Regions from separate parts of the Halomonas sp. MCCC 1A11062 genome, predicted to be linked through region 1. Evidence: predicted binding sites of a transcription regulator. Region 1 holds the regulator's gene; each other region holds the start of a gene.

Region 1 (2,268 bases):
GGCGGCGGTGGAACGACCGAGGCCGCCGCGCAGTGAGGGGGAGCGGACGCTGATGGTGCTGGGCCTGCCGGGCACTGCCGAGCGACACACTGCACGAGTCACCGAGCTGCTTGAAAGCTGGGCGCAGGAAGGGCGGCGCTGGGTAGGCGATCCCGGCAGCTGGCGTATCGTGGCGCTACCGATCTCCAGCCCGCATCTGTCGCTGCTGGCAGCGCAGCAGTCGCAGTGGGCGCTGTGGATAGACGACGATCTGGAGGCGTTCCGCCGCGGTTATCGCATGCTCAAGCAGATCGCCGAGCAGGGTGGCCCGCGTCGCTTGATTGCCGTGCACCCGTCGGGCGTGGGGCGCCAGGGCCTGTTGAGCAATCTCCAGTACGTTGCGGAAGCGTATTTCGATATGGAACTGTTGGTATTGGCGCGATGAAACCGACCAGGTTGGGGCAACTCTGTTTGCTGACCCTTGGCGGACTGTGGGCGGGCCTGGCTCAGGCGGCCGGCAGTTGGGTAGCCACGGCGCCTGCCGTGCAGGTCGTCATGGCCGAGCGACCCGCCATGTCCGCTGCCTTGTTGCCGCCATCTCCCGAACTGGCACACGGGCAGGTGATGGGCCGCGTGGTCTGGCAGTTTCAGCCGCCAGCCGGCAGGGAGGTGAACGCCTGGCTCTGCCACCCGGGGGACTGCATTCGCCTACCTGGGCCGCGAGGGCAGACCGAGGCACTGGCCGGTGTGCCGGCGGATACGCCACTGAACTTTCAGTTTTCCCTACAGGAGCGTGGGCAGCGTGCCGCAACCCTGCAGGGGCTGCAAGTGATCGTGAATCACGACGACCTGCAGTGATTCTGACCCGTCGAGCGCCGATCGGCATCGCTCGAGGGAACCGTCAGCCGCGAGAGCAAGAGCATGTACACAGCACGAGGCAAGATCGAACAGGCAGACCTGCTGGAGGAGTACCTGCCGCTGGTGAGGCGCCAGGCGCTGTCGATGCAGGTTCGACTGCCGGCAAGTATCGAGCTCGATGATCTGATCCAGGCCGGCACCGTGGGGTTGCTCGAGGCGATGGGTCGCTTCGATGCCACTCAGGGGGCGAGTTTCGCTACCTTTGCCAGCCAGCGTATCCGTGGCGCCATGCTGGACGAGCTGCGCAGCCGCGACTGGCTGCCTCGCAGCGTGAGGCGTAATGCCCGGGCGGTCGATGAGGCCGTGCGCAGTCTGGAACAGAAGCTCGGCCGGGCGGCAGACGAGCTTGAAATAGCCGCCGAGCTCGACATGGAGCTCGAGGAGTATCGCCAGCTACTCAGTGATACCAACAGCGGCCATCTGCTGCCCTTCGAGGTGCTCGTCTCGGAAGGCGCCGAACCCGGCATCGAGGACGCTTCGCTCGATACGCCTTATCACATGCTCATCGACGAGGAGCGGCGTCGACAACTGGTCGATGGCATCGAGGCACTGCCCGAGCGTGAAAAGCTGCTGATGGCACTCTATTACCAGGAAGAGCTCAACCTGAAGGAGATCGGCGCTGTGCTCGGTGTCACCGAGTCGCGAGTGTGCCAGCTGCACAGCCAGGCGGTAAGCCGGTTGCGGGCACGCTTGGCGGACAGCGACGCCTAGGTTTTTCCAAAGGTTTTCCCAAAGCCAACGGCGCAGGAAGGCATCTCTCGCAAGCCTAGAGGTTGTCCATCAGCGCCTTGGTGCTGGTCAGGGCATTCATGTAGCACCCGTGCAGCCGGTCGGCGGGCACTTCTTCGAGGGCTTCCTCGACCTGGCGTTCGTGGTTCTCGCACAGCACCAGCACGGCGCCGAGAGGTCCGCTGCGATACTTCAATGCATTGATGATCGATTCACCCAGGGGCAGGTGGTCGAGCAAGGTATTGCGATCCTCTTCGAGCAGGGCATCCATCATCGAGAACAGTCCGGTGGTGAAGGCATCCTCGGGATCGAGAGCGGGGAAGGGGGCCGCCAGATAGCGGCACATGAAGGCGCGGATCAGCGCCATGCGCAGCACGATGCGGGACGAGGGCTGCAGGCTTGCCAGGGTCAGGGTCAGAATCAGCCGGCGCAGTTCGATCAACCCCAGGATCTGTACCGCGCGATGCAGATCGACCGCCTTGCCGCCACGGTTGAAATAGGAGGAGTTGGCGCGGCGCAGAATCGCCACATGCAGATGGGGCACCTGCACCACCAGCTCGTGCAGCCGGTTGAGGTCACTGCTGTCTTCCTCGTAGAGCGCGCGAATCAGGCGAATCTGGGCGGCACGGTTGCCGTGGCGTC
Region 2 (2,268 bases), on a different contig from region 1:
ATCGCCTTCACCGTTACGGATGAAGTACGAGCCGTTATCGCCCTGCATCAGGGTGTTGGTACCTTCCAGCGCATCGTTGACACTGCTCAGATCAGCAGCGATCTCTTCCTGAGCGGCCAGGGTCAGAATGTTGCCGGTAGTAACCTCAGCATAATCGGTGAAGTCTGTGATGGCTGTGCTGTCAGCAGCGCCAAGCACAACCGCACCAGTTTCAAGGTCGATGGTATTGGTTGTCCCATCGATTGTCCAAGAATTGGTACCGTCGGAAACAACCAGTGTGCCAGTAGCGTTCGCTTGATGCACAGCAAACTCGACATCGCCGGCAGCATCTTCACGAATGGCGCTGTCAAGCGTGCTCAGCTCAACCAGGTTACCATCAGAATCAACGAAGCTGTCTGCGGTAGTTGCAGCAACACCAGTAGCGGCCGTGCCACTTGTGTCATAAGAGACGGTGTTGGTTGCTGAATCGAAGGTGGCATCGAAGAGGTCAGTGCCAACCTGGGCGTACAGCGCACCGTCATCACCCACTACCAGGGTGGCCTGCTCAGGCTCAGCGCCACTGAACGTCAGTGCAACGGTGGTCGCTTCCTGTGCCGGACGAAGAACGCCGCCCTCGACAGCTGACAGGGAAGACGAAGCCACCTGGTTACGCAGATCCAGGTTAGCCAGACCCAAAGTTTGGGCGTTGATTTGCTTCAGGTTAACGGTGATGGTTTCACCATCGTTGGCACCAACCTGGATCTTCAGGCCCTGGTCGCCGGCCAGCACTTTCACGCCGTTGAAGTTGGTTTCTTCTGAGATACGGTTGATTTCAGAAAGACGCTGGCTGATTTCGTCCTGGATGGACTGCAGGTCATCGGGTGAGTTGGTGCCGTTAGCGGCCTGAACGCTCAGCTCACGAATGCGCTGCAGGTTGTCGTTAACCTGGTTCAGCGAACCTTCGGCGGTCTGGGCGATGGAGATACCGTCGTTGGCATTACGCTGTGCCTGGTTCAGACCGGTGATCTGAGCGGTCATACGGTTGGCGATGGCCTGACCGGCAGCATCGTCCTTGGCGCTGTTGATACGCAGGCCGGAGGAGAGACGCTCCATGGAGGTCTGCAGGGCGTTCTGGCTCTTCTGCAGGTTAGCCTGGCCAATCATGGAAGTGATGTTGGTATTGATGACTGACATGGGTCATTTCCTTTTTTACGTTGAGGGCTCCATTGGCGGGCCCACTGAACCTGGTTTCGCTGGCCCAGCATCTTCGGGCCTACCTCAACGGCGCCGTTGGCCGTTACCCTGATTAACGGCACCTGTGGCCAGGACTTTAGGAAGAAGGGAAAAAAATTTTGAATTTTGTCTCGGACCTGGCGTCGAGGACCGGAATCAGCGCTGGCGCAGCAGCTCCAGAACGAGTTCCGGCATGCGGTTCGCCTGGGCCAGGATGGCGATACCGGCCTGCTGCAGGATCTGAGCGCGCACCAGGTTGGAGACTTCCTGGGCGTAGTCGGCATCCATGATTCGCGAGCGAGCGGCGCTGAGATTGACCACGGTGGTTTGAATGTTGTCGATCACCGCTTCGAAGCGATTGTGCAGCGCGCCGAGCTGGCTGCGCTGGCGGTCGGTTCGCTTGAGCGCTTCGTCCAGGGTATCGAGCGGCATTTCGGTGGCATCACCGCCTTCATGTGCCACGACACGAAAGCCATTCAGCCCCAGCGTGTGCCGATTGATGGCCTGGAGCTCGATGGTGATGGTCTCGCCATCATTGGCCCCCACCTGGATACGTAAGCCACGGCTTTCGCCCAGCACGGAAACGCCGTTGAAGCCTGTCTGCAGCCCGATGCGATCTATCTCATCCAGGCGCTGGTCGATCTCGTCCTGTATCGCGGCAAGATCGGTAGGGCTCAGAGTACCGTTGCCGGCCTGCACGGTGAGCTCCCGGATACGCTGCAGATTGGTATTGACCTGGCCGAGTGCGCCTTCGGCGGTCTGTACCAGCGAGATGCCGTCGTTGGCGTTGCGCGCGGCCTGGTTGAGCCCGCGAATTTGTGCGGTCATGCGGTTGGCAATGGCCTGCCCTGCCGGGTCGTCCTTGGCACTGTTGATGCGCTGGCCCGACGAGAGCCGCTGCATGGCACTCTGCATGGCCTGCTGGCTGCTACGCAGATTGTTCTGCACGATCATCGACAGAATGTTGGTGTTGATGCCTATCACGCAAACGCCCTCACCCCGTGCACGAAGGGCACCGGTGGAGAGAATATCGGCTTCTGCGGGTAAAGCTTTAGC
Region 3 (2,268 bases), on a different contig from region 1:
GCGTTCCGGTGTCGAATCGCAGCGCTTGCGCGCGGTGGGGCTGGCCGACACCCGGCCCTTGGGGAGCAATGAGACGGTGGAAGGTCGCGCCCAGAACCGTCGGGTGGAAGTGATCATTCATGCGCGGTGACGGCCTGGCTCAGGGGTTCTCATGCAGCCGCAGCCAGCGTTTTGCTTTTGGTGTCAGCCGGTATCGCTGCTTGGGGCTGTTGGGTTTTTCAGGCTGGGTGGGTTCGATCCATGCACCATCAAGCGCGGGGGCTAGATAGTTCTTGCGGAACGTCGGGCGATGACTCAGCCCAAGGGCTGCCATCAATGCCGCCGTTCCGGCTTCTCCTGCCGCCAGGACAGCCATCAACCTTTCAACTGGGTCGCTAGCTGGGTCGTCTACTGGGTCGCTAGCTAGGTCGGTCCGTAGGGCACTATCTGGACTATTCCGCTGTATGGCGGGGGAGAAAGCGCCGGGTTCGCTTTCAATCGCTTCCCTAAAGGCATCGCGCAGTGCGGTGAGCATGAATTCAATGAAAGGCGTGGCTTCTCCTGCCTGGTCGGCTTGTGCCAGGGTGTCATAATATTCCTGCTGCCGGTCGCGAATGACCGTCTCGACAGGTAGATAGCTCAGCAGCGGCCGCCAGCGACGCAGTATCAAGGTTTGCCACAGGCGTCCCATCCTGCCGTTGCCGTCGGCAAAGGGGTGGATGAACTCAAGTTCATAATGCACCACGGCGCTTGCAATCAATGGATGCTCATCTGTGCCGGACAGCCATTTCAGAAGATTTTCGACCAGCAAAGGTACCCGCTGAGCGGGCGGGGCCATATGAACCAGCTCACTGCCCTTGTAGATGCCCACTCCTCCGGTGCGAAAACGGCCGGCATCATCGACAAGCCCTTGCATCAGCAGGCTGTGAGCTTCAAGCAGATCTTTCACCGATTCGGGTGTCCAGCCCGGCATGGCTTCATAGGCGGAGAAAGCGTTTCGTACCTCCTGGATTTCCCGTGGGTGGCCAAGCACACGCTTGCCGTCGATGACAGCACTAACCTGATCCAGCGTGAGGGTATTGTTTTCGATGGCCAGCGATGCGTGAATCGTTCGTAGCCGATTCTCTCGCCGCAGCTGTGGGGTGAGGCTGTATTCCGCCAGAATCGCATAGCGCCCGACAGCCTCGCTGATCTCCGCGACAAGGCGGAGCGCTAATGGCGTTAGCGTGAACGGTGGGCGGTAGGCGGTGCTTTTTGGCATATGGCAGCCTCAAAAGGGTCGATTGTCGCCATTATACGGCACCCTGCGCTCGTTTCCTGCCGCCATGATGATTTATCGGAGCATGAGGGGTAACACCAACTCCGCAAGGAGGCGGCCGGCGAGTTCTGGAATTTTTTGTCGGAAAGCTAAAGTTTTTTGGTAAGCCGCCGAGGTTGTGATAACAGGAAGTCAATACACCGACACAAGGCAGTCCCTTATGGCCAGCATTTCTTCTCTCGGCATCGGTTCCGGGCTCGATCTCAACGGTCTGCTCGACCAGCTCAACGAAGCCGAGCGCGGCAAGCTCAAGCCCATCGAACGGCAGATCGAGACCCAGCAAGTCAAGATCTCCGCCTACGGTGAACTCAAGGGCGCACTTTCCGGCTTTCAAGCCGCCGCCAACGCCCTCAACGACGCATCCCTCTATCAGAGCCTTTCCACATCCGTCGCCGGTAGCTCCGTCGAAGCGGCTGCCGGTCGTGATGCGGCCATGGGCCAGTACGCCATCGATGTGGAGCGGTTGGCCACGGCAGGCAGCCTGGCCTCGGCGCGCCTCGAGGTCGATCTCGACCAGGTACTGACCGATAGCGACCAGACGCTGACGTTGCACTTCGGCAACGCTACCGGCGAGGCTCCTCAGGCGATCGACATCGATATCGCCGCCGGCAGTACGCTCGAGGACATTCGCGATGCCATCAATGCCCAAGAGGGTGCCGGCGTCACCGCCTCCATCGTCAACGACGGTGAGGGCTACCGGCTCGCACTGATGAGCAGCGAGACCGGTGAGGCGGCTTCCATTACCGATCTGACCTTCAGTGATGGTTTCTTTGCCGATGGCATCGCATTCAGTGAAACCGAAGGGGCCGAAGCCATTGCTCAGGCTGGACAGGATGCGCTGCTCAACGTCAATGGCATTCCCATCACCAGTGCTTCTAACCAGGTGGAAGGAGCGATCCAAGGCGTCACGCTCAGCCTGACGGAAGAGGGTAGCAGTACCGTCAAGGTCGAACAGAACACCCGCGCGGTGC

What was found. Region 1 encodes FliA, which starts transcription of late flagellar genes. Its sites were predicted from a motif close to CTAAAGTTNNNNNNNNNNCNGCCGATA; they were not measured.
Region 2: the regulator FliA is predicted to act here: its motif matches at 1,287-1,313, upstream of HOP58_RS06760 (flagellin).
Region 3: the regulator FliA is predicted to act here: its motif matches at 1,387-1,413, upstream of fliD (flagellar filament capping protein FliD).

The regions. Positions count from the first base shown of each region.
Region 1 covers NZ_JABFTW010000028.1:13,110-15,377, reverse strand. Annotated here, with positions in the region: gene HOP58_RS20205 (hypothetical protein) at 1-424, shown strand, start outside; gene HOP58_RS20200 (flagellar protein FlhE) at 421-837, shown strand; gene HOP58_RS20195 (RNA polymerase sigma factor FliA) at 901-1,608, shown strand; gene HOP58_RS20190 (HDOD domain-containing protein) at 1,664-2,268, opposite strand, start outside.
Region 2 covers NZ_JABFTW010000004.1:278,227-280,494, reverse strand. Annotated here, with positions in the region: gene HOP58_RS06760 (flagellin) at 1-1,173, opposite strand, end outside; gene HOP58_RS23155 (flagellin) at 1,369-2,196, opposite strand.
Region 3 covers NZ_JABFTW010000004.1:273,017-275,284, forward strand. Annotated here, with positions in the region: gene HOP58_RS06720 (OmpA family protein) at 1-130, shown strand, start outside; gene HOP58_RS06725 (Fic family protein) at 140-1,240, opposite strand; gene fliD (flagellar filament capping protein FliD) at 1,458-2,268, shown strand, end outside.